Regions from separate parts of the Streptosporangium sp. NPDC002607 genome, predicted to be linked through region 1. Evidence: riboswitches for the same ligand, from Rfam matches in the RefSeq annotation. Region 1 holds a riboswitch; the other holds the start of a gene.
What was found. Region 1 has a riboswitch for S-adenosylmethionine ahead of ACWD3H_RS00665 (aminotransferase class V-fold PLP-dependent enzyme). Riboswitches for the same ligand answer to the same signal wherever they lie in the genome.

Region 1 (11,079 bases):
TACGTTGCCCCCCAGCGCGTCCAGAAGGCGTTCGGCGGCCTCGGGCTTGAGCAACCCGGCCGCCAGCGCCCGGTCGGCCGTGAGCCTGGCGAGCGCCACGTAGGCGTCCGCGGCCTCCGGGGCCGCGAGGATCAGCGCGTCCACGTGCCTGCGGACGGTACCCGCGTCACCGCGCACCACCGGGCCGGTCAGCCCCGAGATGCCGAGCCTCAGCACGTTCTCCAGCGCCGCGCCGAGCAGCGGGCCGAGCATCCGTCCCGGCTGCTCCACGCCGATCTTCTCCAGCAGCTCGGAGGACTCCGCGATGAGCGTCACCATGTGGTTGGCCGCTCCCGCGAGGGCCGCGTGGTAGAGCGGCCTGTCCTTGTCGGCGATCCAGACCGGCTCGCCCTCCATCTCGATGACGAGGGCCTCGGCCACCGGGCGGAGCCCTTCGGGCGCGGTCACCCCGTAGGAGATGCCGGTGAGGCGGCGCAGGTCGTCGTCACGGCCCGTGAAGGTCATCACGGGATGCAGCGCCAGCGGCAGCGCTCCGGCCTTGATCGCCGGATTGAGCACGGCCAGGCCGTACGCGCCGCTGGTGTGCGCCACCAGCTTGCCCCGCAGGTTCGCACCGGTCTCCACCAGGCCGGAGACCAGCTCGGGCAGCACGTCGTCGGGGACCGTCAGCAAGACGAGGTCCGCTCCGGCCACCACGTCCTCGGGCCGTACGGGGACGAGCCCGAGGCGCTCGACCGCACGCTCCCTGGAGGCGTCGGAGACACCGCTCGTCGCGACGATCCGGTGTCCCGCCCTGACGAGCGCCGCGCCGAGCGCCGAACCGACCCTGCCCGCTCCAACCACTCCGACGGCCAGCCGTGCCGGGCGATCGACTGCGTCCATGACGTCACGTCCTTCGACCATGTGGGGCTTCGTGCCTGATTGACCAGCGTAACGGGCCGCGCCGCCGCAACCGCGTCAAGACGCGGGTTCCGGCGCGACGGCCCTGTTCCACCCCGGGAGCCCGGAACCGGACCCCTGAGAGCGTATGAGACCCGCCAGAGGGCCGGAGAGTCCGGCTCACCCGGCGATCCAGGTGACAGCGCGTCAACCCCGCCGAGATCCCCGAACCGGGCGACACAGACCGTACGGGGTCCGCGCAGAGCCGGAAAACCCGGCCCACACGGCGATCCAGGTGGCGACGCGCCGACCTGGCATCAACAAAGATCATGCGAGCCGGTGACAGAATGCAGTCATGTACTCAGCCGAAGCGTCAGCGCGAGTTGATCTCGTTCCTCCGCCTCGGCGGGTAGCGTCTGAGAGTGTGTGGCTCACCTGGCGCGCCGCGATGGAGCACGCGCTCTACGGCGAGAGCGGTTTCTACCTCCGCGAACGACCCTCCAGTCACTTCCGGACCTCGGTCGGCGCCTCCCCCGTCTTCGCCGAGGCCGTGCTGCACGAGTTGACCTCGGTTGACGAGGTGCTCGGCGGCCCCGAGGTGCTCGACCTGGTCGACATCGGCGCCGGTGAGGGCTTGCTGGCGGCCGGGGTGCTCGCCGCCGCACCGCCCGCGCTGCGGTCGAGGCTCCGGGTGACCGCGGTGGACCTGGCGGCCAGGCCGCCGGCGCTGCCCGAGGAGATCGTCTGGGTAAGGGCCGCGCCGGACGGGATCTGCGGCCTGGTGATCGCCAACGAGTGGCTGGACAACGTTCCCGTCGACATCGTGGAGCAGACCGCCGACGGACCCCGGCTGGTCCTGGTCAACGTCACCGACGGTGAGGAGCGGCTCGGTGGCAGACCGGCCGAGGCGGATCTCGCGTGGCTGGCCCGCTGGTGGCCGATGCGCGCCACCGGTGAGCGGGCCGAGATCGGCAGGCCACGCGACCGGGCCTGGGCGTCGGTGATCGTACGGTTGGCACGCGGCCGGGCGATCGCGATCGACTACGCCCACTCCCTGGCCGACCGGCCGCCGTACGGCACGCTGGCCGGATACCGCGACGGGGCGATGGTCGCGCCGGTGCCCGACGGCTCGTGCGACATCACCGCCCACGTGGCGCTCGACGCCTGCGCGGCCGCCGGCGAGAGCGCCGGGGCCGTCACGACGGCGCTGACCACGCAGCGGGAGGCGCTGCGCGCCCTCGGCGTCACCGGGAACCGCCCGCCGGTCGAGCAGGCCAGGATCGACCCGCGCGGCTACCTGCACGCCCTCGCGCGGGCCTCCGAGGAGGCGGAGCTGATCGCCCCCGGCGGCCTCGGCGGCTTCGGCTGGCTCTCCCAGACCCGCCCCTGAAAAGACCGCCCACCCGCGGCGAACACCTCGAACGATCGCCCCCGACCCGCCCCTGAAAAGACCGGTCGGTCCCGGTGAACACCTCGAACCGATCGCCGCCGGGGCCCGGCGGCTCCGTCCGGCTCCGAAGGGGCCAAAGGACGACCTTCGACGACCGCCGGGCCGGTGGAAGGTCGCGCCCTTCCCGGTTTCCTTCGGAAGTGGCCCGATCCACCCGCCGGGGGGGGAGACCAAGCAAAGATCCTTTCGCCTCGTAGGGTCTATGCCATGAGCACTTCCCCGACACACGCCGTTCCCGCCGAACGTATGGCCTCTCTCCAGCTGGCCGTCCAGAACTCCGCCGCCTTCTGGACGGCTCTCGCCCAGACCCGGGGAAGCGAGCTGATCCGCCGCCCCGGCTTCCTCTGCTCGGACGGACGCGAGCGCGGCGGGCTGCGGATCCTGCTGCTCTCCCCGGACCCCGGTCCGGACGATCTCGCCGAACTGACGGACCTGGCCCGGCGCCGGCTTTCCGACGGGGTCGTCGTCGAGGATCCGTTCGGCTCGGTCGACATGAGCGCTCTGGGCCTGCCCTCGGGACAGCTTCCCGTCATGATCCGCCACCCCGGTCCGCTCCCCGCGCCACCGGCCGTGGAGGTCACCCACGTGGAGACGGTGGAGCAGCTGCGGACCGCGGAAGGCATCGTGGTCCACGGATTCCCGCTGACCAACTTCCAGCCCTACCGCCCGGGTGACGCCTTCTCCAAGGACCTGCTGGGCCACCCTGGAGTCGATCTGTTCCTCGCCGCGCGGGACGGGGTGCCTGCCGGGGCCTGCATGACCGTCGTCGACGGTACGGTCGGCGGGACCTACTGGGTGACCACCCTGCCCGAACACCGCTCCCACGGAGTCGGACGGGCGCTCATGCACGCGGTCCTGGCACACCTGGGGGACCTCCCCGCCACCCTGAGCGCGGCCAAGGCCGGCAAGCCGCTCTACGACTCCCTCGGCTTCGACACCATCACCGACGCGACCTGGTGGATGTGACCGGGCCCCGGGCAACGGAACCCCGCCTGGGAGCCGAGCTGCGGGACCGGCCAAAAGTACGGCCGAGACGGTGCGAACCCTGCTTTTGACCGATGCCCGGTACCGAACCGGGTCCGCAGGATGCCCCCATGCCAAACGAAGACTCCCCTCCGGTGCTGAAGGCCGAGGAACTGGCCGGGCATCACGGCGGCGGGCCGGCGCGCCCGCGTCGGGCCGACGGCCGAAAAACCCCCGCGACGTCCTCCCCCGGCCGCCCGCGTATCGCCGCGCTCGACGTACTGCGCGGGTTCGCGCTGTGCGGGATCCTGCTGGTCAACGTCAAGCCGATAGCCAACGTCGACGTCGGCCACGTCGTCGTGGATTCGCCGGCAGGCCCGGAGGGCGCGTGGCCGGGGCTGCTCCTCGATCAGCGCTTCTTCCCGATCTTCTCCCTGCTGTTCGGCATCGGCTTCTCACTGCTGCTGAACTCCGCCGTGGACCGCGCCGCCGCCCCTCGGACACTCCTGCTCCGCCGGCTCCTGGTGCTGCTCGGGATGGGCCTGGCACACATGTTCCTGCTGTGGCGGGGCGACATCCTCACCGTCTACGCCGTCATCGGCCTGCTGGTGCTGCTGCCCTCGACCTGGCTGCCCCGGTGGGCCGTGGCCGGCCTCGCCCCCGTGCTCCTCGCGGCACCGTTGATCGCCGGCCAGAACGGGATCGTGCTGGTCCCCGGGCTGTTCCTGCTGGGCTCGGCCCTGGTCGGGTACGGGGTGATCGACCGGATGGAGCAGTCCACCCGGGTACCGGCCGTGCTGGGCCTGGTCTTCGCGGCGGGGGCGGTGCCCGCCCTGTGGTGGCAGGTCGGCCTGGCCGGCGACACGAACGACCCGGGTTTCGGCCTCTCGATGGCCGTGGCCGGATTGCTGCTCGCGGGAGTGTACGTGTGCGTGCTGCTGGTCCTGCTCAGGACTCCGCTCCGACCGGCGCTGCGGGCCGTCTTCGCACCACTGGGCCGGATGGCGCTGACCAACTACCTGACCGCCACGATCCTGGTGCTGGCGACCGGTCGCGTCCTTGGCGGCTCGCCGGAGAGCTGGTCCCCGGCGACCGTGTTCCTGATCGCCGGCGCCATCCTCTCCGCCCAGTGGCTCCTCTCCACCCTCTGGCTACGCCGATACCGCTACGGCCCCCTCGAATGGCTCTGGCGCTGGGCCACCTGGGCCCAGCGCCCGCCCTTGCGCCGCTCCCCCTGACGGCACCGCGCGCGAGCCGGTTCAGACCCGCACGTCGAGGGCGGTGAGGCCACGGATGACGTACCCAGGGCCCCAGCCGGGCTCGGTGGCGAGTTCCAGCTTCGGCGCCTTGCGGAGCAGGGCGCCGAAGGACTCGATCAGTTCGATCCTGGCCAGGGGGGCGCCCAGGCAGAAGTGGATGCCCGCGCCGAAGGAGATGTGCGGGTTGTCCACCCGGCCGACGTCGAAGCGGTCGGGGTCGGCGAAGACCTCGGGGTCCCGGTTGGCCGAGCCGAACAGCAGCGCCACCTCGGTGCCGCGCGGGATGTCCACCCCGCCGACGGTGATGTCCTCCAGGACCCAGCGCTCGAACATCTGCAGCGGGGTGTCCCAGCGCATCATCTCCTCGATCGCGGTGGGCAGCAGGCCGTGGTCGGCACGGAGCCGCTCCAGCTCGCCCGGGTTGCGGAAGAGCGACCACCATCCATTGCCCGTGACGTTGACCGTGGCCTCGTGCCCGGCGTTGAGCAGCAGCACGCAGGTGCCGACCAGCTCCTCCTCGGTGAGCTTGTCGCCCTCCTCGGCCACCAGGGCGAGCGCGCTGATCAGGTCGTCGCCGGGGTTCGCCCGGCGGGCGCGGGCCAGCTCGACGAGGTAGGCGGAGAACTCCTCGGCCGCGCGTACCGCGGTGTGCTGGGCCTCGACGGAGGGGTTCAGCTCGTACATCCCGCAGATGTCGGCGGACCAGGGGCGCAGCAGGTGCCGGTCGGCCTCGGGCACGCCGAGCATCTCCGCGATCACGGTCACCGGGAGCGGCTCGGCGACCTCGGAGATCAGGTCTCCACCGCCGCGCTCGACGAAACGGTCCACCAGTCCCCCGGCGATCTCGGCGACCTTGGGGCGGAGCGCCTCGACCATGCGCGGGGTGAACGCCTTGGAGACCAGGCGCCGGAGCCGGGTGTGCACCGGCGGCTCGACGTCGAGCATCCCGGCCCTGACCACCCGCCAGAACGGGTCCTGGAACTCGGGGTCGTCGGGCCTGCCGAACTCGGCGTGGGTCGCCACGTGCAGGTAGGAGCGGCCGAGCCGGCGGTCGCGCAGCAGCGCGTTGACGTCGGCGTGCCGGGCGACCAGCCACTGGCCGGTCGGTTCAAAGAAGCTGACCGGCCGCTGCCGCCTCAGCTCGTCGTAGACGTCGTACGGATGGGCGACGAATTCCGGATTCCAGGGATCAAAGCGCACACGGACATCGTAATGTCGCCCCATGCGTAAATTGCCTGTTCCGCCCCCTGGAGCTGGGCAGACGGATGCCCGGTGGCCCCACGACGGGTGAGAGCGCCATCGCCTGAGGCTGAGCCGTCTGCCGACGCTCGACAGCCCGCCACAGGCCGCTACACCTCGGTCGGGCTGCCCGACTTCTCGGGCTGGGCCGTCTTGGTGCGCAGCCGGATGTTCAGCAGCTCCACGATGAGCGAGAAGGCCATCGCGAAGTAGATGTAGCCCTTGGAGATGTGCTGCCCGAGGCCCTCGGCGATCAGCACGACGCCGATCAGCACCAGGAACGACAGGGCGAGCATCTTGATGCTCGGGTGCTTGTCCACGAAGCGGCTGATCGGGCCCGAGGCGAAGAGCATCACCAGGACCGAGACGATCACGGCCGCGACCATGACACCGAGCTGGTCGACCATGCCGACCGCGGTGATGACCGAGTCGAGGGAGAAGATGATGTCCAGCAGCATGATCTGGGCGATCACCGAGCCGAAGGAGGCCGCGGCCTTGGCGCTGCCGTGCCCGGTCTTGCCCTCGATGCTGTCGTGCATCTCGATGACGCTCTTGCCCAGCAGGAAGAGACCACCGGCGAGCAGGATGAGATCCCGTCCCGAGATCGGCTGACCGAGGACCTCGAAGAGCGGCGATGTGAGTTTCACCACCCACGCCAGCGCCAGCAGCAGCGCCAACCGGCTGACGAGGGCCGCGAGGAGGCCCAGCCTGCGCGCCTTGTCGCGCTGCTCGGGCGGGAGCTTTCCGGCCAGGATCGAGATGAAGATGATGTTGTCGATGCCTAGCACGATCTCCAGGGCGACGAGGGTGATGAACCCTATCCAGATCTCCGGGTTGGTCACCCAGTCCAACATCTGAGCCTCCAGCTCGTCCTACTTGATCACTGCCGGCACGACGAGATCCGTCGTTCGGCGTTATTCAGCCACTACCAGGACAAACATCACCCGCCGCCAGGCGCCACCCGGCTCACTGCCCAGACGAACGGGACTCCTCATGAGTTCCCGAACATGAGAGACAGCACTTGCGAATTCCCGCCAGACGTCGGTTATAGTTCCCCCGTAGGTCATGAGTGCCAGTGACAAGCCCCGGCTCGCTGGCCGGCAACCCTCGCGTCCGCGGCGGGGTGCCCCGGGTGAGGACCTGGTCCGGCACGAGGTGTGCCGGGCAAGCGCGGGCTCCAGGCACCTATGCCATGGGTTGGGGTCCGATGACCTCGAAGGAGCCCTGGCGTGTCCGCACTGACGATCCTCACCGCCACAGCCGCCGACGCAGCCGACGCGGCCACCCCCACGACCGCCCTCGGGACCACCCCGGTGACCGTCCCCGCGACCCGTACGTCCGGCGACCGGCCGATCCCCGCCGTGCTCGGCTCCGACCTGGAGGTTCCGGTCAGGGGCGGCAGGCTCGTCCGCTACGCCAACCTCGACTACGCCGCGAGCGCCCCCTGTCTGGAGCCGGTGAGCGCCGCCGTCGCCGCCGCGCTCCCGGCGTACTCCAGCGTCCACCGAGGCGCCGGGTACGCGTCCCAGCTGACCACGGCCCGCTACGAGCAGGCCAGGCAGACGGTACGCGCCTTCGTCGGTGCCCGTCCCGACGACTCGGTGATCTTCACCAGGAACACCACGGACGCGACCAACCTGCTGGCCCGCAGCCTGCCCGAGGGCACCACCGCCGTGGTCTTCGAGACCGAGCACCACGCCTCGCTGCTGCCCTGGGAGCGCGCCCTGCGGCTGCCGGCCCCGGCCTTCCCCGGCGAGGCGGTCCGCGCCGCAGACGAGGCCCTGGCCTCGGTCGAAGGTCCCAAGCTGCTGGTCGTGACCGCCGCCTCCAACGTCACCGGGGAGCTCTGGCCGATCGCCGCGCTGGCCCACATCGCCCACCGCCACGGCGCCCGCGTCCTCGTCGACGCCGCGCAGCTCGTCCCGCACCGCCGCCTCAACCTGACCGCGCTCGACCTGGACTACGTGGTCTTCTCCGGCCACAAGCTCTACGCCCCGTTCGGCACCGGCGCGCTGATCGGCCGTTCCGACTGGCTGGCCGACGCCGAGCCGTACCTGCGGGGCGGCGGGGCGGTGAAGGCGGTGAACGACGACGAGACCGAGTGGCACGACGACCCCGAGGCCCGCCACGAGGCCGGAACCCCGAACGTTCTGGGCGCCATCGCGCTGGCCGCGGCCTGCGACGCCCTGACCGCCACCGGCTGGACCCCGCTGGTCCGCGAGGAGGAGCGCCTCCTCGACCGGCTGCGCGCGGGCCTCGCCTCCGTCCCCGGCGTGCAGGAGCTGTCCCTGTGGGGGCCCGACCATCCGCGCGTCGGCATCGTCTCCTTCGTGGTGGACGGCCGCACCGCCCGCGAGGTCGCCGAGGCCCTGGCCGGCGACTACGGCATCGGCGTCCGGGACGGCAAGTTCTGCGCCCACCCCTTCGTACGGCACCTGCTGGACGCCAAGGACGGCGGCTGCGACGACCCCACCGCCTCCGCGGTGCGCGCCTCCATCGGCATCGGCACCACCTCCGAGCACGTCGACCGGCTGATCACCGCACTGCGGGATCTTGCCTCGCGCGGCTGACGTGACAGCATAGGCATATGAACGAGCCTCGCCGTGAGCTGAGCGTGGGGATGGGAGCGGGTGCCGCCGCCGTGCGGGAAGCGCGCGGCAAGGAGCTCGCGACCGAGGACATGATCCTCAACATCGGGCCGCAGCATCCGTCCACGCATGGCGTGCTGCGGCTGCGACTCACCCTGGACGGGGAGCGGATCAGCTCGGCCGAGCCGATCGTGGGCTACATGCACCGAGGCGCGGAGAAGCTGTTCGAGGTGCGTGACTACCGGCAGATCATCATGCTGGCCAACCGGCACGACTGGCTGTCGGCGTTCGCCAACGAGCTGGGCGTCGTCCTCGCGGTGGAGCGGATGCTCGGCATGGAGGTGCCGGTCAGGGCGGTCTGGACACGCACGCTGATGGCCGAGCTCAACCGGGTGCTCAGCCACCTGATGTTCCTCGGCTCCTACCCGCTGGAACTCGGCGCGATCACCCCGGTGTTCTACGCGTTCCGGGAGCGCGAGACCCTCCAGGCCGTGATGGAGGAGATCGCCGGCGGGCGGATGCACTACATGTTCAACCGGGTCGGCGGCCTGAAGGAGGAGCTGCCCGAGGGATGGCTGGGCCGGGTCGCGACGGCCGTGGCCGACGTGCGGCGACGGCTGCCGGACATCGAGAACCTGATCGCCGGAAACGAGATCTTCCTCGCCCGTACCCGCGGGGTGGGCGTGCTGGACCGCGAGACGGTCATGCAGTACGGCGTGAGCGGCCCGATCGCCCGCGCCTCCGGCGTCGACCTCGACCTGCGCAGGGACGAGCCCTACCTCGCCTACGGCGAGCTGCCGGTGAAGGTGGTCACCCGCTCCGCCGGAGACTGCCACGCCAGGTTCGAGGTGCTGCTGGAGCAGGTGAAGGTCTCCCTGGACCTGGCGGACGCCTGCGTGCGGCGGCTCCGCGAACTGCCCCAGGGGCCGATCAACCAGCGCCTGCCCAAGGTGCTGAAGGTCCCCGAGGGCCACACCTACGCCTGGACGGAGAACCCGCTCGGCCTCAACGGCTACTATCTGGTCTCGCGCGGGGAGAAGACACCGTGGCGGATGAAGCTCCGATCCGCCTCCTTCAACAACGTCCAGGTGCTGCGCGAGATGCTCCCCGGCAACCTGGTCTCCGACATGGTCGCCATCCTGGGCTCGATGTTCTTCGTCGTCGGCGACATCGACAAGTGAGGCACGGTCAGCAGCACATGATCGAACCCGGCAGGGACCAGGAGAAGGCGACTCCCCCGATGACACCCGCGTCCCCCACCGGTCCCGGCGGCTCTCCGACCGGCGACAGGCCACCGCGGGACCGGTACGTCGACTGGTTGCGCGCGTTCAGCCTGCTCGTCGTGGTGCTCTGGCACTGGGCCTTCACGATCCTCCAGTGGGGGCCGAACGGCCCCTCGCCGACGAGCCCGCTGGGCTTCACCTCGGGGCTGTGGATCTTTACCTGGCTGCTGCAGGTGTTGCCGCTCTTCTTCTACGTGGGCGGGTACGTCCACCTACTGTCCTGGAACCGCGCCCGCGAGCACGGGATGGGCATCGGCACCTTCGTGTGGCGGCGCATCCGCGGCCTCGCGATCCCGACGCTGGCGCTGGCCGGAACCTGGATCGTGCTGGGCGCGGTCGTGACGTGGGCGTTCGGGATCAAGTGGATGGACCGGGTGGTCCTGCTCGTCATCAGCCCGCTCTGGTTCATCGGCGTCTACCTCATGCTGATCGCCCTGCTCCCGGTCGCGCTCTGGCTGCACCGGCGCTTCGACGTGCTGATCCTGATCTGGCTGGCCGGGGCCGCGCTCGTCGTCGACGTGCTGCGACTGCGCTACGGGTACGAGGCCGTGGGCTGGCTCAACATGATCATTGTCTGGGGGCTGGCCCACCAGGCCGGGTTCTTCTACGCGAGGGTGGTGGCGCTTCCCCGCCGCTTCGACGTCGCCATCCTGTGGACCGGGCTGTTCGCGCTCTTCGGCCTGGTCTACTCGGACATCTACCCGGGCTCGATGGTCGGCGTGCCCGGCGACAAGCTGTCCAACATGGCACCGCCCACCTTCGTCATCGTGGCGTTGTTGATCTTCCAGATCGGCCTGGTGGAGGTGCTGAGGCCGGCCATGGAGCGCCTGCTCGACCGCCCCAGGTGGCAGCGCGTGAACGAGACGGTAAACCGGTTCGCGCTCCCGCTCTTCCTCTTCCACACGACCGGCATGGCCATCTGGGTGGCGCTGACCTGGTGGCTGGCGGGCAGCGGGCCGGGCAGCCGGGCCCGGCCCGACCTGCTCTGGTGGCTGGAACGCCCCCTGGCCGTCGCCGGAGCACTGGTGTGCACCCTCCCGGTCATCATGCTCTTCGGCCGGAAGTGGGCCAGGGGGCGCTGACGCGTCCGCTCAGTGGTCGTCGTCCGCGGAGTCCTTGGGCACCTTGCAGCAGTACTCCAGGTACAGGGCCGCGCAGACCAGCAGCACGCACACCAGCATCGACCCGCCGGTGATGAAGAAGTCCTGACGGGGCACCCTCTGGTCGAGCAGTTCGGCGGTGTAGAGGGTGAATCCGGCGAAGAGTCCGGCGAAGACCGCCCCGGCGTACGCGGAGGCCTTGGCCAGGGCCGCCAGCCGGGCCACCGCCAGGGGATCGACGGGCTTGGTGTCGGGCCTGCGCTCGATCCTGGCCTTCGTCATCCACCCGCTGTAGGCCTCGCCGATCGCCAGCACGAG
Region 2 (11,079 bases), on a different contig from region 1:
GCGCCGCCCCGGCGTCGGTGTCGCCGCGCGAGTTCTCGAAGATCTCGTACTCGTTCTCGTCGGCCGCCTTCTGCGCGGTGCCCTGGTCCACGAGCTTGACCTGGAAGTCGATGCCGGCGCTCTGCTTGACCGCCGCCTGGACGGCCTGGGCGAGGATGTCACGGCGGTCGCGGACGAACGGCGCGGCGCTGACCGTGCGGACCGTCAGCCGCTTGCCGTCCTTGACCCGGTAGCCCTCGGCGTCACGTCCGTTCCAGCCGGCCTCGTCGAGCAGCTTGTTGGCCCGTGCCGGGTCGTTGCCGAAGGTGTTCTCCAGCGAGGGGTCGTAGAACTGCGGGCTGCCCTGGCCGATGACACTCCAGGCCCGCTTGGCGGTGCCCTGGTAGACGGAGTTGAGCACGGCGTCCACGTCGACGGCGTCGCGGAACGCCTCGCGGACCCGCTTGTCGTCGAACGGGGGGCGGGAGACGTTGAAGTAGTAGGAGAACGCGCTGCCGGAGTTGAGACTGGTCTCCAGCTTCAACTCCGGGTTGCCCTTGATGAGGCCGATCTCGGTGGCGGGCACGCCCTCGATCACCTGTACCTGCCCGGAGGTGAGCGCGCCGACCCGCACCGCCGCCTCGGGCAGGAAGCGGTAGGTGACCTCGGCCAGGTGTGCCGGTCCCTGGTGGGCGGCGCCGGCGGGCGGCCAGTTGTAGTTCGGGTTGCGCCGGTAGTGGACCTCCTGGCCGGGGGTGAACCGGTCGAGGATGAACGGCCCGGTGCCGACCACGTCGACGCCGCCCGCCTTGAGGTCCTTGGCGTTCTTCAGCGACTTCGGGGAGACCTGGCCGGCGAGCGGGGAGGAGAGGAAGTCCAGGAACAGTCCGTCCGGGGCCTTCAGCGTGACCTTCAGGGTGTACGGGGCGCTCACCTCGGCGTGGTCGAAGTTGCGCAGCTGGATGGCGCTGACCGCGGCGTTGTAGCCGGGCGAGACGAGCTGGTCGAGGTTGGCCTTCACCGAGGCGGCGTCGAACCGCTCACCGTCGTGGAAGGTCACGTCGTCACGGAGCTCGAAGGTGTAGGTCAGACCGTCCTTGGAAACCTGCCAGGAGGTGGCCAGCCACGGCAGGAAATCACCGTTCCCGCCTCGGGCGATCAACGCGTCGAACTGGTTGTGGACCAGGAGGCGCGCCTTGTTCTGGCCCCACTGGTGCGGGTTGAAGGTGATCGGCTGCGTCTCCACCGCCCACACGAGCGATCCTCCGTCGCCGCCGGTGCCGCCCTTCGCGCCGGCCGCCGTGGTCGGGGTCCCGCTCTCGGCTCCGCAGGCCGCGAGCGCCAGCACCCCGGCGAGCGTCAGAGCGCCCCATCGCAACTTCACGTTCTTCTCCTTGTGCTGTGGTGCGTCGTGCTCGTTCGGGACCGGGTCCATGCGATCTGTCGCGGGGTTCACGCGACGTGCCGCCTTATCTGGGTGCCGACGGCCTCGGACAGGACGATCCGGGCGAGGGCGTCGGCGTGGCGGAAGAGCGGGGCGTTGCGGCGGGGCCTGGCGAAACCGCCGGTGACCTGGCCGCCGACGACCCAGGGGCCGAAGGCGAACCTGCGCGAGTGCGGGGTGCCGGACCTGTCGACCAGGCGGCGGTCCGCGGCCCGCACGTTCACCAGCCCCGACTTCTCGTCGAGCTCGCCCCGGTCGCGGAGCGCGCCGATGAGCGGGTCGGTGGCCCGGCTCACGCTGGGCGCGGGCAGCCTGGCCTCGACGAGGGTCGTGGCCGTCACGCCGCCGGGCACGGTGGGGCTCTGTGCCCGCCAGCGCCCTTCGTGGTGGTCGACCTTGAGGCCGGCGCCGAGGAAGGTGAGCACCCCTGCCTTGGCCAGGGCGCGCAGCTCCGCAAGCCGGGGTCCCGGCGGGCCGCTGGCGAGGTAGCTGAAGAACCCGTGGAACCACGGATCGGAGATGCCCAGCTCGGCCAGGACCCCGTAGACGGAGAGCAGCCCGAGGATCAGGGCGTGGTCGGCGCTGTGCGCCGGGTCGGCGCGCCGTTCCAGGTCGACCGCGAGGTAGCCGTGCATCCACTTCTGCAGCCCCGCCCGGTCACCGAACCTGATGCCCTCCAACGGCCGGTCGAGCCGGTCGAAGTCGAGCCGGTCCAGGTGCCGGGGCACGGCCGTACGGATCAGCTTGCGCATGCCCGGGCTGCGCCACTCCTGGTCGGCGAACGCCTCCGCGAACGCCGCCCAGTCCAGCCTGGCGCGCTTGGGGTGGGCGGTGATGAGCTCGTGGTAGTACGCGAAGGCGAGCTCCTTGGCGACCAGCGGCCACACGTCCCGGCGGAAGTTCCACGGGCCCTCGCCCAGCGCCTCACGGGTGAGGAAGCGCGGCACCGGCGGGTGTGCGCCCCCGAAGGGGTAGCCGGTCTTGGAGTGGTACGGCACGCCGCGCCGCGATCCCACGTGCAGGAGGGGCTCCCGCCCGCCGGGCAGGTAGACCAGCTCCCCGTCGTACTCGCGGACGAACCGGCCGCCCCGGCCCGAGGTGAGCAGCACCATCAGGTCGACGAAGGCCAGCCCCATCCCCCGCACGATCACCGGCTCTCCGGCGGGGATGCCGTCCAGGTCGAGGTCGGCCGCGTATCCGGTGGGCAGGTAACGCAGCCCGCCGCGCGCGGCCAGGTCGGCCAGCGCCCGCTCCTCCCCGCTCGGGGTCACGTCGCCGTGTCCCTGGGCCAGGATCACCGCGTCGACCTCGATCGTCCGGCCGTCCTCCAGCCGTACCGCCTGGCCGCCGGGGATGTCGGCGAGATCGACGGCGCGGACCGGGTGCACGTGCACCCGGACCCCGCGCGGGGCGGTCGCCACCGCGTGCCTGAAGACATGGGAGAGGTAGCCGTTCTGGGCCGGGCGGGAGGCGAAGGCGCCGGGGTCCCCGCCGAGCCACTCGGCCAGCGTGGGGCCTGGACGGATCGGCCCCTCGCAGCGCACCGACTCGTCGGTGAAGAGCGTCACGTCGGCGGCGGCGGAGTTCATCCAGAGCAGCTCGGGCTGGTCACGGCGCCAGACGCGGCCGCCCCCCGGCGGGTGGGGGTCGATCACGTGGACGTCGAGCGAGGGCCAGCCGAGCAGGTCGGCGGCGTTGGCGCAGATGCGCTCCACCAGGCAGGTGCCCGTCGGGCCGGCGCCGACGACGGCGATCGAGGCGCTCATACGGCGGCTCTACGGTGCGGCCGGTAGTGGCCGTGGGTGTCGGGGTCGACGGGGCTCGCGCAGTTCAGTGTGCTGGTCTTCGACATGTGGCACTCCCGGACATGTCTCGGTGACCCCGGTGAGGGGGTCCGCGCTTGCGGCACGCCGACCGTGCCGCCAGGTCTCCCCCGGGGGCACCCCGCCGCGGTGCGAGGGTTGCCGGTCAGCCAGCCGGGGCTTCGCACTGACACTCTTAACCTATTTAGAAGGTAGGAAATACATAGATCTCTGTCAAGGCTTAATGTTGGGGAATGTCCTATGAGATGGTGAAGGTGGTCTACCGCAAATACGACGGATCACTGCACTGGAACCACAGCGGCCTCCTGCTCGGCGAGGACGAACACGGGGTGTGGACCGGCTGCGCGGCCAACTCCGTCGGCCGCAAGGGCCACGGGCCCGAGGTGGCCTCCCCGCACGCCTTCGTGATGCTCTTCCCCCGCGACGCCTGGTGGACCGCCGCCTTCAACTCCGCCCCGCACAAGCACGAGATCTACTGCGACATCTCCACGGTGCCACGGTGGAGCGACGGCGAGGTCACCATGGTCGACCTCGACCTCGACGTGATCCGGACGCGCCGGAACCCGGCGAAGGGCCGCACCAGCCGGGTCTTCCTGGACGACGAGGACGAGTTCGAGGAGCACCGGGTCAGGTACGCCTACCCGCCCGAGGTCGTCCGGAGCGCCCGCGCCTCGGCCGCCTGGCTGATGGAGGCCGTCACCGCCCGCACGGCCCCCTTCGACGCCGCCCCGCGCTGGCTCACTCTGGTCAGCTGAGATGCGCCGAAGTGACTACAGCGGCGGGAAGCCGGGGGTGCGGCGCTCGACGAAGCTGGCGACGCCCTCGGCGAAGTCCGGCCGGGTGAAGGAGTCGACCATCAGGCGCGCCGCGGCCGACTCCGACGCCTCCAGGGTTCGCTGCCAGTCGCCCCAGATCTGACGCTTGATCACGGCCATCGAGGCCGGAGAGCTGTACGTCGCCAGCTCGTGGGCGTAGGCCAGGGTCTCCTCGATCAGCCGCTCTCCCGGCACCGCCCGGTTGGCCAGGCCCAGCTCGCAGGCCTCGGCACCGGTGAAGGTGCGCCCGGAGAGCAGCAGGTCCATGGCCCTGGCCTGCCCGGCCAGGCGGGGCAGGATCCACGACAGGCCGTACTCGGCGACCAGGCCGCGCCGGGCGAAGGCGGTGGTCCACTTGGCCTCGGCGGCGGTGAAGACCAGGTCGCAGACCAGGGCGTGGACCATGCCGAGCCCGGCGCAGGCACCGTTGACCGCGGCGATGATCGGCTTGCGGATCGTGGTCGGGAAGGTGTTGGGACGCCGGTCGGGCTCCCCCGCGTACGAGCCGTCCCGGATGGCGGTGAGCGTCTGGAAGTCCGCCCCGGCGCAGAAGCCCCTTCCCGCCCCGGTGACCACGATCACCCGGACCTCGGGATTCTTCTCCGCCTCGGCCAGCTGGTCGAAGTAGCGGCGGCCCATCTCGTCGGTCCAGGCATTGAGCCGGTCCGGCCGGTTGAACGTCAGCGTCAGCACGCCCCGCTCGATCGACGGCAGCACCAGGTCGACCATCGCCTCTCCCTCCCGGAAGCCCTCGGGGCGCTCCCGCACAGGAGCTCCCCGCCCGGAGAGCTACAGAATATCGTTCTACACCTTTTCCCTCCCCGGTGTCAGCATGTGCGAGCGGACCAGGTCCTCGACGCCTGCGCGCAGGCCCAGGAAGAGGGAGGTCCGCTTGACGGCGAGGGCCCGGTAGGCGGGCAGGTCGATCGGGACCTCGGCGGCGACCCTGCCGGGCCCGCAGGCGAAGACGAGGACCCGCTGGGCGAGCAGGACCGCCTCCTCCACGTCGTGGGTGACCATCAGCACGGTCGTGCCCGTGTCGCGCCACACCTCGCGCAGGAAGAGCTGCATGTCCTCCTTGGTCTGCACGTCCAGCGCCCCGAAGGGCTCGTCGAGCAGGAGTACGGCCGGCTCGCACGCCAGCGCCCTGGCGATCGCCACCCGCTGGCGCTGCCCGCCGGACAGCTGCCGGGGCAGCGCGCCCGCCAGGGACGACAGCCCGACCTCGCCGAGATACCAGCGGACCCGCCGTTCCCGGTCGGCCCCGGAGATCGGCAGTAGCCGCAGTCCGAAGGCCACGTTCTCCGCGACGGTGAGGAAGGGGAACAGCGCTCCCGACTGGAAGACCAGCCCGCGCTCGGGACCGGGGCCGACGACGGGTGCCCCGCCGAGCGTGATGGAGCCCGCGCTGGCCGGGGAGAGCCCGGCGATCAGCGACAGCAACGTTGACTTGCCCGAGCCGCTCGCCCCGACCACGCACACGAACTCGCCCGGCTCCATCGACAGGTCGATGCCGTCCAGGACGCGGGTGGTCCCGTAGTCCTTGGCCACGCCGCGCAGCACGAGGGTCATGCCGTCCACCTTCCGAGACGGTCGCGCAGCACGCGCAGCACGACGTCGATCAGCAGGCCGACCGCCCCGATCACGATGAGCACCGCGAAGATCTTGTCGGTCTGCAGGAACCGCTGGGCCCGGACGATCCGGTAGCCGAGCCCGGACTCGGCGGCGATCAGCTCGGCCACCACCACGAAGTTCCACGCGGCGGCGGCGTTGATCCGCGCCGCGTCCACCACCGCCGGGAGCGCGTACGGCCAGATCACCTTCCGGAGGATCTCGCCGCGCCGGGCGCCCAGGGTGGCGGCCGCCTGGCCGAGCTCGCCCGGCACCCGCCGTACGGCGTCGGCGACCATCAGCGTGTTGAAGAACACCACGCCCAGCAGCAGAATCGCGACCTTGGACGGCTCGCCGAGACCCAGCCAGATGATCAGCAGCGGGATGAACGCGGCGGCCGGCATGTAGCGGAGCAGGCCGACCGCCGGTTCCAGCAGGGCCAGCGCCACGGCCGAGGTGCCCATCGCGACGCCCACCGGCACCGAGATCGCCACCGCCAGCCCGAACCCGGCCCCGACCCGGCCGAGGCTGGCGAGGGTGTCGTCGAGCAGCAGGCCAGTGCCCAGCATCTCCGCGAACGCCTCCAGGACGGCCAGCGGGGACGGCAGGAAGGTCGGATCGACCAGCTCCGCCATGGCGGCGACGGTCCAGAGGGCGAGCGGGACCAGCACCGAGGCCGCCCGCAGGCCCCAGCGGGCACGGACGGACATCCCGGAGCTCCGCTTCCAGGCCGGACCCGGCCAGCCCGCGCGCCGGGGCAGCGGCTCCCAGGCCCGCCGTCCCGCCTCGGGGGGCGCGACGGGCTCCGCGGTCCCCGCGCTCATGACTGCCGCGACCTTCCTGGTGGCGAGCAGGGCGAGCTGAACCCGCCCCGGCCGCAACCGGCCGCCCGGCATGCTCTCCATATCGGCGCTCCCGCACTCACGGCTTGAGGCTCCTGACGAACCTTGGCTCGAAGAGACCGTCCAGTGACGGCTCGGTGTCGGCCAGGCCCGACGCGACGAGGAACTTCGCGATCAGGGCGGCCTGGTGGTCGAGGTGGTCGTCGGTGCCGCCGGGCTCGAAGGCGGCCAGGTTGTCGTCCAGGGAGAAGATCGTGGTTCCCGCGTCGTAGCTCGCGTAGTCGGCCTCGCTCACCCCCGCCCGCCTGGCCATGATCGCGGTGGCGTCCGCCCTGTTGGCCGCGATCCACTCCAGGGTCTCGAACCAGGTCTTCACCAGCGCCTGCACCTCCTGCGGCCGCTCGGCGACCAGCGAGGCGGCCACCACCAGGTGGTCGGGGATCGCGCCGGGGAAGTCCCTGGAGGTGGCGACGGCCGTGGAACCCGGCAGCCCCAGGGCGGTGGTGGTGAAGGGCGCGAACACGCCGACCGCGTCCACCTGGCCCGCCTTGAAGGCCGCCGCGGCGGCGTCCGTCGGCAGCGGCTTGAAGGTGACGTCCTTCTCGGTCAGCCCCGCCTTCCGCAGCGCGAGCAGCAGCAGGTAGTGGTCGACGGTGCCCTGCTCGGCCGCGACGGTTCTGCCCTTCAGGTCGGCCACCGTGGCGATGCCGGACCTGGCGATGATCTGGTCGTTGCCGGTGGAGTTGTCGTTGACCAGCACGATCGTCTGCTTCGCCCCGCCGGACACCGAGGCGAGGGTGTCGTTGAGCGTCTGGCTGTTGGCGTCGACGTTGCCGGTGGCCAGCGCGGTCAGGCTGTCGGTGTAGCTGTCGAAGTACTTCAGCTCGACCTCGATGCCGTTCTTGGCGAACAGCCCCTTCTCCTGGGCGACCTGCCAGGGGAACCAGCCGGGCCAGGCGGAGAAGCCCAGGGTGAGAACCTTCTTCCCGCCGGACGCGGCCGGCTCGGCGGACCCGCCGGGGGCGGACGCGCACGCCGCGGAGGCGGCGAGCAGGCAGAGCGAGACGAGCAGGCGGCGGAGCATCACGCGGCTCCCTTCCTCGCGGGCAGGTGCCCGGAACGGACCAGGCAGCCGAGGGTGTCGCAGATGACGCGGGTGGCGATCAGCGAGGTGATCTCCGCGTTGTCGTAGGGTGGCGAGCACTCCACGACCTCGATCCCGGCCAGTGGCGCCGCGTCGGCGATGATCTGGATGAACTTCAGTACCTCGCGCGGCAGGAAGCCGCCGGGTTCCGGCCAGCCGGTGCCGGGGACGAACGCGGCGTCCAGGCAGTCGACGTCGAAGGAGAGCCACACGGCCTCGGCGTCCTTCCAGGCGACCTCCAGCGCGCGCTCGGCCGCCGCCTCGATGCCCATATCCACGCAGTCGGTGACCGTCATGATCGTGGTGCCGCGCTCACGACCGACCTTTACCCCAGGTCGGGGCGCCTGCCACCCGCCGATGCCGATCTGCACCAGGTTCTGCGGCGGCACGTTGGGGATGTCGGTGGCGTGGAACCACGGCGTGGTGTGCATGCGTTCGTCGAGGTCGGTCTCCTGGGTGTCCACGTGCCGGTCGAAGTGGATGATCCCGAGGTTGCCCGACAGGTGTTCGGCCACGCCGCGCACGGTCGGGTAACCGATGGAGTGGTCGCCTCCCAGCACGACCGGGAACGCCCCGCTGGAGTAGACATGCGAGACGGCCTTGGAGATCTGGTCGAAGGTCTTCTCGATGTTGCCGGGGATGGTGAACACGTCCCCGAGGTCGGCCATCGTGATCGACTCGCGCAGATCCACCCCCAGCTCGAAGCTGTAGGGGCCGTACAGGGCGGAGATCTTCCTGATGCCCTGCGGGCCGAAGCGGGTGCCCGAGCGGTAGGTCGTGCCGCCGTCGAACGGCGCGCCCAGGATCGCCACGTCGTACGCGCCGCAGCGCCGCACGTCCTCGACGTACGGAGCCTTGAGGAAGGTGTTGATCCCGGCGAAGTGCGGCAGCTCTCCGCGGGAGAAGGTCGGGATGCGCCGGTCGACGATGGAGTCGGCGCCCTGCAGGCCCACCTCCAGGGCCCAGGCGACCTCGCGCTCCCAGTTGGCGGTGGGCAGCTCGGCCTCGCGGTCGACGGCGAAGCGGGCCTCGGGACCGTACCGGTCGGGGCCCGAGGGGGCCGCGCCGGAGGGGCCCTGGCGGGCGGGGTCGGAAGCGGACGGGTGCCAGTGCATGGAGCTCCGATCAGCTCGGACCCCGGCTGGAGGACAGCCGGGATCGGCCGGCCTCCCGGGCTTTTGTCCCGCCGTGGAACGGCCACGCGGCCGCCTGCACCTCTCGGACCAGTCCCGCGCCGTCGCCGTACGGCCTCACGGTCGTGACGCCCGGCGTCGGCGGCGGCGGAACCCTAGATGCGCCCCACCACTCGGTGGGTCACTGCAAGTGCAGCGCCGATACGTTTCCCCTGAATTAACCTCCCGTTGCAGTCCGGTGACCGAGCGCGCGCTCCAGGGAGTCGGCGTGGTGGACGAAGTTCGGCGACAGCTGCCTGTCCTCGTAGTAACGGTGGAAGACCGGCGTGGCCGAGGCCGACATGGGCGGCACGATCCAGGTCCAGTCCGCGGGGCAGACCCGTCCTGCCCGCTCCTCGCGCTCCAGGTGGATCAGGAAGTGCCTGGCCTCGGTGTGGTGGTCCGTCATCGTCACCCCCGCCCGCTCGAAGGAGTGCAGGACCGCCACGTTCAGCTCCACCAGCGCCTGGTCCCGCCAGAGCGAGCGGTCGGTGCCGGTGTTCAGGCCCAGACGCCGGGCGATCAACGGCATCAGGTCGTAGCGGTCGGCGTCGGCCAGGTTGCGGGCGCCGATCTCGGTGCCCATGTACCAGCCGTTGAACGGCGCCGCCCGGTAGCAGACGCCGCCGATCTCCAGGCACATGTTCGAGATGACCGGTACCGCGTGCCAGCGCAGCCCCAGCTGCTCGAACCACGGGTGGTGGGGATGCGAGAGCGCGACCTCCAGCACGGCGTCGCCGGGAATCGTGGACAGCAGCGGCGGCCCGTTCCCGACCGAGATCGCCAGCGGGAGGACGTCGAAGGGGCTTCCGGGGCCGCCGGGCCAGCCCAGCTCGCGCAGCATCGCGGTGAAGCCGACGTAGCGGGGGTCCCCGATGACCGAACCGTCCGCCATCGCGTACCCGGCGTACCGGATGAGCTGCTCGTTCCAGATCCGCGGTCCCGGCGCCCCCGGCCGGTCCTGGGGGAACACGGTGATCGTCGGGCGGATCCGCCGGGCGGGCGCCGCGTCCCGCAGGTGGTTCACGCACTCGACGGCGACGCCCTCGGCCGTGGTGACATGCCGCCGGTCGCGCACCCGCAGCGAGCGCCAGTACAGCCGCCCGATGCATCTGCCGCTGTTGCGCCAGGCCACCCTGGCGCCAAAGACCAGCTCACCACTGGTGTGCGTGTACGTTCCCGTGTCGGCGATCTCCTGCCGGACCTCGCGCAGGCGCTCCCGCAGGACCCCCGCACCGGGATTCTCCGCGTGAAACAGCCGCAGGTAGTCCTCGGCCGCCGCCATCACGTCGGCTGGAGGCACCTCGGGGACCTTGGGAACCTCGTGGAACGGATCCGGCGCACGCCGCCGGGACCTTCGCCAGGTCAGCACAGAAAAACCACCCATTGTGGCTCACGAGCACGACTGCCGTTCCGGGCGGCGTGGTGCCCTGAACGCGGCGGCCCTTCCCCGCTGCGATCACTGTTGGTCCGCGGCGACCGCGCACCGGCTCACTCGCCACGATCGCGGCGACACCGGGCATGGCCTCACTCATTTTCTGTGATTCACCGTGGTTTGTCCGCTGAATCGGGGCATGAGCAGGCCACCAAACCGGGACATGAGATGCCAAAAGCCCCGGAAGCCGGGCTTCCGGGGCTCTGACGCTGGCTCCCGCGATAGGACTCGAACCTATAACCTGCCGGTTAACAGCCGGCTGCTCTGCCGATTGAGCTACACGGGATTGCGCTTTGCGCTGGTCGGACCGGGTGTCCCCCGTTCCTCGCGGCGCAGGAATAGATTAGCGCACTCCATGGGTGTGTGTCGCATCGATAGTCCGGGGTAGGTGCGAGACGAATGGCCATCCGCGGGTGATCACAGGACAGGGACCGGCGGAACATGCTTGTGGAGGTGGACATGCGTTATCGGTTGATGTTCGGGATCGGCTTCGCGGCCGGCTACATCCTGGGGAGCCGCGCCGGTCGGGAGCGTTACGAGCAGATCAAGAGGATGGCCCAGCGGGTCTTCGACAACCCCACCGTGCAGGAGACGGCCGGCCTGATGGGCGCCAAGGTCTCCAAGGCCACCGGCGTGGCGAGGACCAAGGTGAGCGACGCAGCCAGAAACCGGCTGCCCTTCCTGCATTCGGCGAACGGCTGGCCCGGCGACGAGCACGACGACACGGGCACCGGCTGGCCGGAGAACCAGAGGACCGACACGCCCCACTGATCTTGCCGGTGCCGCCCTGTCGGCGCCCGCGGGCCCCGTGAGC

Region 2: another riboswitch for S-adenosylmethionine. It lies ahead of ACWD3H_RS27665 (FAD/NAD(P)-binding protein); the one in region 1 lies ahead of ACWD3H_RS00665 (aminotransferase class V-fold PLP-dependent enzyme).

The regions. Positions count from the first base shown of each region.
Region 1 is NZ_JBSFWD010000001.1:137,133-148,211, forward strand. It holds gene ACWD3H_RS00635 (Rossmann-like and DUF2520 domain-containing protein) at 1-882, opposite strand, end outside; gene ACWD3H_RS00640 (SAM-dependent methyltransferase) at 1,304-2,269, shown strand; gene ACWD3H_RS00645 (GNAT family N-acetyltransferase) at 2,537-3,295, shown strand; gene ACWD3H_RS00650 (DUF418 domain-containing protein) at 3,424-4,530, shown strand; gene ACWD3H_RS00655 (cytochrome P450) at 4,552-5,751, opposite strand; gene ACWD3H_RS00660 (TerC family protein) at 5,901-6,644, opposite strand; SAM riboswitch class IV at 6,852-6,967, shown strand; gene ACWD3H_RS00665 (aminotransferase class V-fold PLP-dependent enzyme) at 7,020-8,360, shown strand; gene ACWD3H_RS00670 (NADH-quinone oxidoreductase subunit D) at 8,378-9,559, shown strand; gene ACWD3H_RS00675 (acyltransferase family protein) at 9,556-10,743, shown strand; gene ACWD3H_RS00680 (DUF3180 domain-containing protein) at 10,753-11,079, opposite strand, start outside.
Region 2 is NZ_JBSFWD010000027.1:24,777-35,855, reverse strand. It holds gene ACWD3H_RS27670 (ABC transporter substrate-binding protein) at 1-1,363, opposite strand, end outside; gene ACWD3H_RS27665 (FAD/NAD(P)-binding protein) at 1,432-3,189, opposite strand; SAM riboswitch class IV at 3,315-3,427, opposite strand; gene ACWD3H_RS27660 (DUF402 domain-containing protein) at 3,480-4,001, shown strand; gene ACWD3H_RS27655 (enoyl-CoA hydratase-related protein) at 4,017-4,829, opposite strand; gene ACWD3H_RS27650 (ABC transporter ATP-binding protein) at 4,866-5,633, opposite strand; gene ACWD3H_RS27645 (ABC transporter permease) at 5,630-6,577, opposite strand; gene ACWD3H_RS27640 (ABC transporter substrate-binding protein) at 6,594-7,598, opposite strand; gene ACWD3H_RS27635 (agmatinase family protein) at 7,598-8,773, opposite strand; gene ACWD3H_RS27630 (nitric oxide synthase oxygenase) at 9,009-10,133, opposite strand; tRNA gene ACWD3H_RS27625 (tRNA-Asn) at 10,476-10,551, opposite strand; gene ACWD3H_RS27620 (YtxH domain-containing protein) at 10,725-11,036, shown strand.